3 regions of the Streptomyces chengbuensis genome follow, and region 2 is predicted to be linked to each of the others. Evidence: riboswitches for the same ligand, from Rfam matches in the RefSeq annotation. Region 2 holds a riboswitch; each other region holds the start of a gene.
The links. Region 2 has a riboswitch for cobalamin ahead of QRN89_RS10320 (SCO2321 family membrane protein). Riboswitches for the same ligand answer to the same signal wherever they lie in the genome.

Region 1 (2,254 bases), 4.0 Mb from region 2:
GACCCAGCGCCAGCATGACCTCCGTCGCATGCTGGTTCAGCGACACCGCCCGCTGCGGAGGTCGCTGGTAGGTCGTCGTCACACCGCAGTTGGCCACCGTCAACGGGAAGCCCTCGGCGGCCGGGCCCGCCGGCGCGGCGTCCTCCCGGACACCGGGGCCGCCGCAGCCGGCCATCAGCAAAGCCGCCGCCAGGGCGGGCAGCAGGAACATCGGGCGTATGCCCTTCATGGGGATGGGTCCTCTCAGCGCGGGAAGGAGCCGGAGGGCGGCCGGGTCCGGGCGGGTCCCGGCGCGCGTCGCGCAGGACTGCCGTACGGGGTTCCGGGCGCCGCTCCGGAGGAGCGGACGACGGGGCGACGGAAGTGGTGGTACGTCGATCGCAAACGGTCGCGCGTGCGCCCGGCGTGGCCTGGTGCCCGTCAGGAGCGGTCGTGCGCCGCGGGGATGGCCGGTTCAGCCGGCGTCACGGAGCGGCCCGGAACGGACGCGCCGCGGCGGGGTGAAGGCGTACAGCCCGAGGATCTCCGGCATCTCGGCGAGGCCCGGGCCTCCCGCCCGCACCCACGCGGCCACGTCCTCGGTCGCGGCCGGATCGTTCACCAGACCGAACCACACCGGACGGCCGCCGGCGGCACGCCCCGCGGCCGAGGGCTGGACGACGACGACGTTCGCCTGGTCGCACACGTCCAGACAGTCGGAGATCCGCACCGGCGCCTGTTCCGCGAGACGCGCGGTCTGCCGCGCGTGGTCGACTCCGGTCACCTTGGGACTGCCGCAGCAGCAGTCCCGGCACACCACGATCCGGCACGGCACCGGACCGGTGTCCACTGGCCTCCTGGGCACGACGACAAGCCCTCCCCTCTGGGGAAATCCGCCCCAGTCAGCTCGAGGAGGCGACCGCGTGAGTCTCCTGGCTCTCGGGTCACCGCTCGCCCCGGCCTTCCCACCCGCATGGGGGCAGTGGTCCGTTCGGGGTCCGCTCGCCGATCACAGTGGCGGGACCGCGCCGGATTCACACCGGCTTCCTCGTTCCGCCGTCGCCTGTTACGGCGGACATCATCGCAGAAACCCGCGCCTTGTCCACGGCGGGTCCGCGTACCGCACCGGGTTCGGTGGGGCACGCCCCCCGGGGGCCGGGCCGCGGACGGCGCTCGCCGTACCGCGAACGGACGCCCACCGGTGGCAGACGAACACCGGACGAACCAGGCTGACAACACCACATACTGCAAAATCTGCAGGAATCAACCGGAATCCGTGGCAAAGGAACGGTAATGTTCGGCCCGGCGCAGCACTGACATTCAAGGAGTCCGGCAGTGATCTCACGTATGTCAGCGGGCATTCTGCTGATCTGCGCGGTGCTGCTGCACGTGGTGACTCCGCTGTGCGCCACCCCGGACGCACCCCCGGCCGAGGCGGCCGTCGTCTCGACCGAGAACCGGAACCCCCACACCGCGGTCGTGATCGTCCGCGCCGACGGCGCCGGGCTCCACCACGACGAGTACGACCCGCGCAACCATCCCTCGCGGCTCGCCCCGCTGGGCGCGCAGGCCCCCGCCGGGCCCGGTTACGGGAACACCGGCCCCTCGGGCGGCGCCCCGGACGAGACGACGGGCCCGCCGCCGGGCGCGTCGGCCGATACCGCGAGACACACCCGGAATCCGGGCGCCGCACCGGCGCCGACCCTGAGCACGCTGCAGTCGTTCCGCTGCTGACCGGCAGGTGCGCCGCACTCCGCCGTCCCTCCCCGACCCGCCCGGGCGGACCCCGGCACGCCCCGGGACGGACACCGGTGCGGCCGACGCCCCGTCACGGGGCGTCAGGGCCACCGCGGCGCACCCCTCTTCGACGAAGCAGACCGGTTCCGCATCGAAGAGACCGAGGTACGACCATGCAGTCGCTCATCGACCACGCCCGGCAGTTCCCCGCACGGATCGCCGGCCAGCAGGACGCCTACGCGGCACTCGCCCGCGGGCAGCGGCCCCAGGCCCTGTTCATCACGTGTTCCGACTCCCGGGTGATCCCCGCCCTGATCACCGGCGCCCGGCCCGGTGACGTCTTCGAGGTGCGCACCGCCGGGAACATCGTGCCCCCCTGGCGACCGGGGGCGGCCTGCGCCGTCGGGGGCAGTCTGGAGTTCGCGCTGGAGGCCCTGGAGGTCCCCGACGTCGTCGTGTGCGGGCACTCGCACTGCGGCGCCGTCCAGGGCCTGCTGCGGGAGCAGGACGTCCGGAGCATGCCGCTGGTACGTCGCTG
Region 2 (2,254 bases):
CCCGGCACCGTCAGCACGGCGCCGAGCACGAGGAGGAGCGCGGTCAGCCGCCTGCGTATCACTGCTGCTTGTTCTTCCTGCGGCCGCTGATCAGGATGCCGATGCCGGCTCCGGCGGCGAGACCGGCCCCGACGATCCACCAGATGCCGGCGCTGTCGCCGCCCTTGTGCTCCTCGCCGGCCTCGCCCTGCGCCCTCGGGGCGGGCGGCGCGGTGGTGGAGACCGGCGCGGGACCGGTCGCGTTCAGCTGCCGGACGAGGTCGGCGCCGCCGAAGTCCCGCGGGTCGTCGCCGTGGGCGTGCGCGGCGAGGATCAGCTGCGCGTACGCGGCCGGGCCGCCGTCCTTCGCCCAGGCGGCGGAGTTCTTCTCCAGCCACTGGACCGACTTGTCCGCCTTGTCGCCGTGCCCGGCGGCGGAGAGCGCGAGGACCGCGTCCGCGGTGTTGCCGAAGTCGGGCAGCGGCGCCGGGTCGGTGGCGCCGGGCATCGGCGGCGAGTCCAGGTGGCCGGTCTTCGCCAGCGTCCTGGCCAGGTACGCGGCGCCGTTGCGGGCCGACTGCTCGGGGGTGGCCTTCGCCGGGGAGTCGCAGGCGGCGGGGGAACCGTCCGGCTCCGGGCCGGAGACGACCAGTCCGCGGCCCAGCCCGGCGAGCACGGCGGCCGCGGTGGCGTCGCCGTTGGCGAGCAGCTTGCCGGTCTTGTCGGGCTGGTAGGCGAACGCGCCGCCGCCGGTCTTGTCCGCGCACGGCACGGCGAACGTGACCAGCGCGTCGAACGGGCTCCTGCCGCTCTTCGACTTCACCTCGCCGGGCCGCGCCTTCGCCGCGGCGAAGGCGCCGATCACGACGGACGTGGAGTTCGCGTCGGAGGGCATGCCGGGGTTGTAGCTCCAGCCGCCGTCCTCGTTCTGCACCGACTTCAGCCACTCGAGGCCCTTGTCCACGGCGTCCCCGTGGCCGCCGAGGGCACGCAGGGCCTGCACCGCGGCGGCGGTGGCGTTGGTGTCCAGCATCGTCTTCGCGTCGCACGGCCGGGACGCGTCGGCACGGTAGGAGGCGAAGCCGCCGTTGTCGCACTGCTGCCCGGTGAGCCAGTCGACGGCCTGCTCGGCGGGCACGGTCTTGACGACGTCCTGGGCGAGCAGCGCCAGCGACTGCCGCCACACACCGTCGTAGGTCGGGTCCTTCGTGCCGTACAGCCCGGCCGGGAGCGCGGCCGAGGGGGAGGGCGTGGGGGCGGCCGTCGCCGCGGGGGCAGCGGCCGCGCAGAGCACGGCGGAAGCGGCGGCGAGCGCTGCTGCGCTGCGGCGAACGGACATGGCGGGCTGGGCCTCTCCTGCGGGGAGCCGGGCACAGGCACGCTGAGGTACCAGGCTCCGGCCCCGTATTCCTCGACGGTGCCTGCCAGCGGGCCGGTCCCGATGGCACGAGCCGGTCACGGCCGGTACGGGGCATTCCGACTCACCGCCTGCGACGGCGGCTCACGGCTGCGGGTCAGCGCCGGATTCGCACCGGCTTCCCCCCGTACGGGTGTGATGACGACTCGCACACTCTACCGGCCCGTAATCCCCGTCCCTCGGGACGGGCGGCCGGGTGCGGCATGAGCCCCGGCGGCCGTGCCCACCGTGCCTCGCGGTGGATCTTGGCGGGACCCGGCGGTACCGGGGTGGCGCTCCGGCTCGGGCGTGGCTCGGTTCAGCCCGGCGGCTTCCGCGACGGGTCCGGTCCGTGCGGATCCCGGCGGGTCCGTCATCCCCGGCGTGAGAGTCCGGTTCACCTGGGCCCCGGTGCGGTCCGGGCCCGCCGTCGCCCGCACCCCGCCGGCTCAGCCCACCGCGACGTACGCCACCGGGTCGCTGCCCGGCACCGCCTCCACGCGGCCCAGCTTCACCAGGCGCCGCAGATGGGCCTCGGCCTCCGAGACGGCGATGGTGCGGGAGCCGTAGGGGATCTCGTCCCACGGCCGGTTCCACTCCATGCGCTCGGCCAGCCGCCAGGGGGTGAGCGGTGCGGCGAGGAGGGACAGCAGCCCGGTCAGCCGCTCCTCGTGGTGGGCGAGGAGCTCCCGGACCCGGGCCGTGGCGTCGGTGAAGGGGTGCTGGTGCGCCGGGAGCACCTCGGCGGCGCCGAGACGGCCCACGCGTTCCAGGGAGTCCAGGTAGTCGCCGAGGGGGTCGGTGACCGTGGAGTCGTCGGGATCCTCGTACAGGCCGATGTGGGGGCTGATGCCGGGGAGCAGATGGTCGCCGGAGAAC
Region 3 (2,254 bases), 1.8 Mb from region 2:
TCCGGTGCCGGGGCCCGCGCACCCGTCCACGGGCCCGCCCGGGACCGGATCCGGGGCGGAGCCTCCCGTTCCGTCGGGAGGGAGCAGTGGTTCCGCCGCCACCCCCGCCCGTGCCAGCCCCGCGCCCACGGCGATGTCCTGCCCCTCCGGCAGCTCCCGTACGCGCCAGGCGCCCGTGCCCGCTCCGGCGGCCGCGGACAGGAAAGCCTCCGCGGCGGCGAGCGCGGCCCGCGCGGCGTCGACGGCACGCACCCGGAAGGCGTGGCGCCCGGTCCGCAGCACCGCCCGCCCGTCCGCCTCTGCGAGCAACGTCACATCCGCACCGAGCCGGGCCACATCGCCCCGGCCGTCGTCCAGGGCGAAGAGGAACCGTCCCGAAAGTCCCGTGGCCCACCCGCTCGCGCACAGCAGCGCGTCCAGCTCCCGGGCCCACAACTGCACGTCGGCGCGGCCGAGTCCGTCCAGTCCGGCCAGCGGTGAGGCGACGACGTTGCGTACCCGCTCATGGGCCTCGGAGGGCAGCAGCCCGGCCTCGCGCAGCAGTTCCGCGAGTTCCGCCCCGCAGCCGTCCGCCAGGCCGCGCAACTCCGCGTTGCCCCGGGAGGTGACGCTCAGGGCCCCGTCGCCCAGACGTCCGGCCGCGGCAGCCAGCGCATGGATCTGACGTGCCGTCAACAAGCCTGCGGGCAGGCGAAGTCGGGCCAGCCGCCCGTCGTCCGCCGCATGCAGCCGCAGCGCGCCCGGGCAGGCGTCGCCTCGGTCCCGTATACGCGGTTCGCCCCGGTCCGGGGGTGTTGTCGGTGTGGGCGGCATGGCGGCGAGCATACCCACGTCCTTCCAGGTGACCGCCCTGCCGGCGGGCCGCAGCCTCTACTATGCAAAACGGCACAGGGTCCCAGGGCCCTAGGGAGGAAGCCCGGTGAGAATCCGGCGCGGTCCCGCCACTGTGAACCGGGCCCCGGCGACGGGATCCGGTGAGTCAGGAACTCCCGCCGACCACGACCACCCGGGGCGCGGAAACCCCGAGGAAGGCCTGCGCACGCGATGACGCACGCGACGATCCTGCTGCTGTCGACCTCCGACACCGACCTGCTCAGCGCCCGTGCCGCCGAGGGCCCGGTCCGGTACCGCTTCGCTAACCCTTCCCGACTCCCGCTCGACCGGCTGCCCGAGCTCCTCGACGGCACCGATCTGGTCGTCGTGCGCCTCCTCGGCGGCATCCGCGCCTGGCAGGAGGGCCTCGACGCACTGCTGGCGCAGGGCCGCCCGGTGGTCGTCCTCACCGGTGAACAGGCCCCGGACGCCCAGCTGATGGAGGCCTCCACCGTTCCCGTCGGCATCGCGGCGGAGGCACACGCCTACCTCGCCCACGGGGGCCCGGACAACCTGGAGCAGCTCGCCCGGTTCCTGTCCGACACCGTCCTGCTCACCGGCCACGGCTTCGCGCCGCCCGCGCCCGCCCCCACCTGGGGCGAGCTGGAGCGCACCCCGCGTCGCGTCAGCGGCCCGCTCGTCGCGGTGCTCTACTACCGGGCCCACCACATGAGCGGCAACACCGCCTTCGTCGGCGCCCTGTGCGACGCGGTCGAGGACGCGGGCGGCCGGGCCCTCCCGCTGTACGTCGCCTCGCTGCGCGCCCCCGAGCCGGAGCTGCTGGAACGGCTCCGCGACGCCGACGCCGTCGTCACCACCGTCCTCGCCGCGGGCGGCACCCGGCCGGCCGAGGCCCAGGCCGGGGGGGACGACGAGGCGTGGGACGCGGGCGCGCTCGCCTCGCTCGACGTGCCCGTGCTGCAGGCACTGTGCCTGACCGGCTCGCGCAGCGCCTGGGAGGAGAACGACGAGGGCCTGTCCCCGCTGGACGCCGCCAGCCAGGTCGCCGTGCCCGAGTTCGACGGCCGGCTGATCACCGTGCCGTTCTCGTTCAAGGAGATCGACGAGGACGGCCTCCCCGCGTACGTCGCCGACCCGGAGCGCGCCGCCCGCGTCGCCGGCATCGCCGTCCGCCACGCCCGGCTGCGGCACATCCCGAACGCCGAGAAGCGCCTCGCGCTCGTCCTCTCCGCGTACCCGACGAAGCACTCCCGCATCGGCAACGCCGTCGGCCTCGACACCCCCGCTTCCGCCGTGGCCCTGCTGCGCCGCCTCCTCGACGAGGGCTACGACTTCGGCACCGAGGAGATCCCCGGCCTGACGTCCGGGGACGGCGACGAACTCATCCGCGCGCTCATCGAGGCCGGCGGCCACGACCAGG

Region 1: linked by a shared signal. The riboswitch ahead of QRN89_RS27570 ((2Fe-2S) ferredoxin domain-containing protein) and the one ahead of QRN89_RS10320 (SCO2321 family membrane protein) in region 2 are both predicted to bind cobalamin.
Region 3: linked by a shared signal. The riboswitch ahead of cobN (cobaltochelatase subunit CobN) and the one ahead of QRN89_RS10320 (SCO2321 family membrane protein) in region 2 are both predicted to bind cobalamin.

Annotation. Positions count from the first base shown of each region.
Region 1 is NZ_CP129137.1:6,270,595-6,272,848, reverse strand. It holds gene QRN89_RS27575 (ABC transporter substrate-binding protein) at 1-229, opposite strand, end outside; gene QRN89_RS27570 ((2Fe-2S) ferredoxin domain-containing protein) at 455-844, opposite strand; cobalamin riboswitch at 889-1,071, opposite strand; gene QRN89_RS27565 (hypothetical protein) at 1,315-1,713, shown strand; gene QRN89_RS27560 (carbonic anhydrase) at 1,890-2,254, shown strand, end outside.
Region 2 is NZ_CP129137.1:2,316,194-2,318,447, reverse strand. It holds gene QRN89_RS10325 (SCO2322 family protein) at 1-62, opposite strand, end outside; gene QRN89_RS10320 (SCO2321 family membrane protein) at 59-1,318, opposite strand; cobalamin riboswitch at 1,432-1,568, opposite strand; gene QRN89_RS10315 (Strvi_7410 family MBL fold metallo-hydrolase) at 1,825-2,254, opposite strand, start outside.
Region 3 is NZ_CP129137.1:4,132,242-4,134,495, forward strand. It holds gene QRN89_RS18305 (ferredoxin-like domain-containing protein) at 1-825, opposite strand, end outside; cobalamin riboswitch at 876-1,002, shown strand; gene cobN (cobaltochelatase subunit CobN) at 1,045-2,254, shown strand, end outside.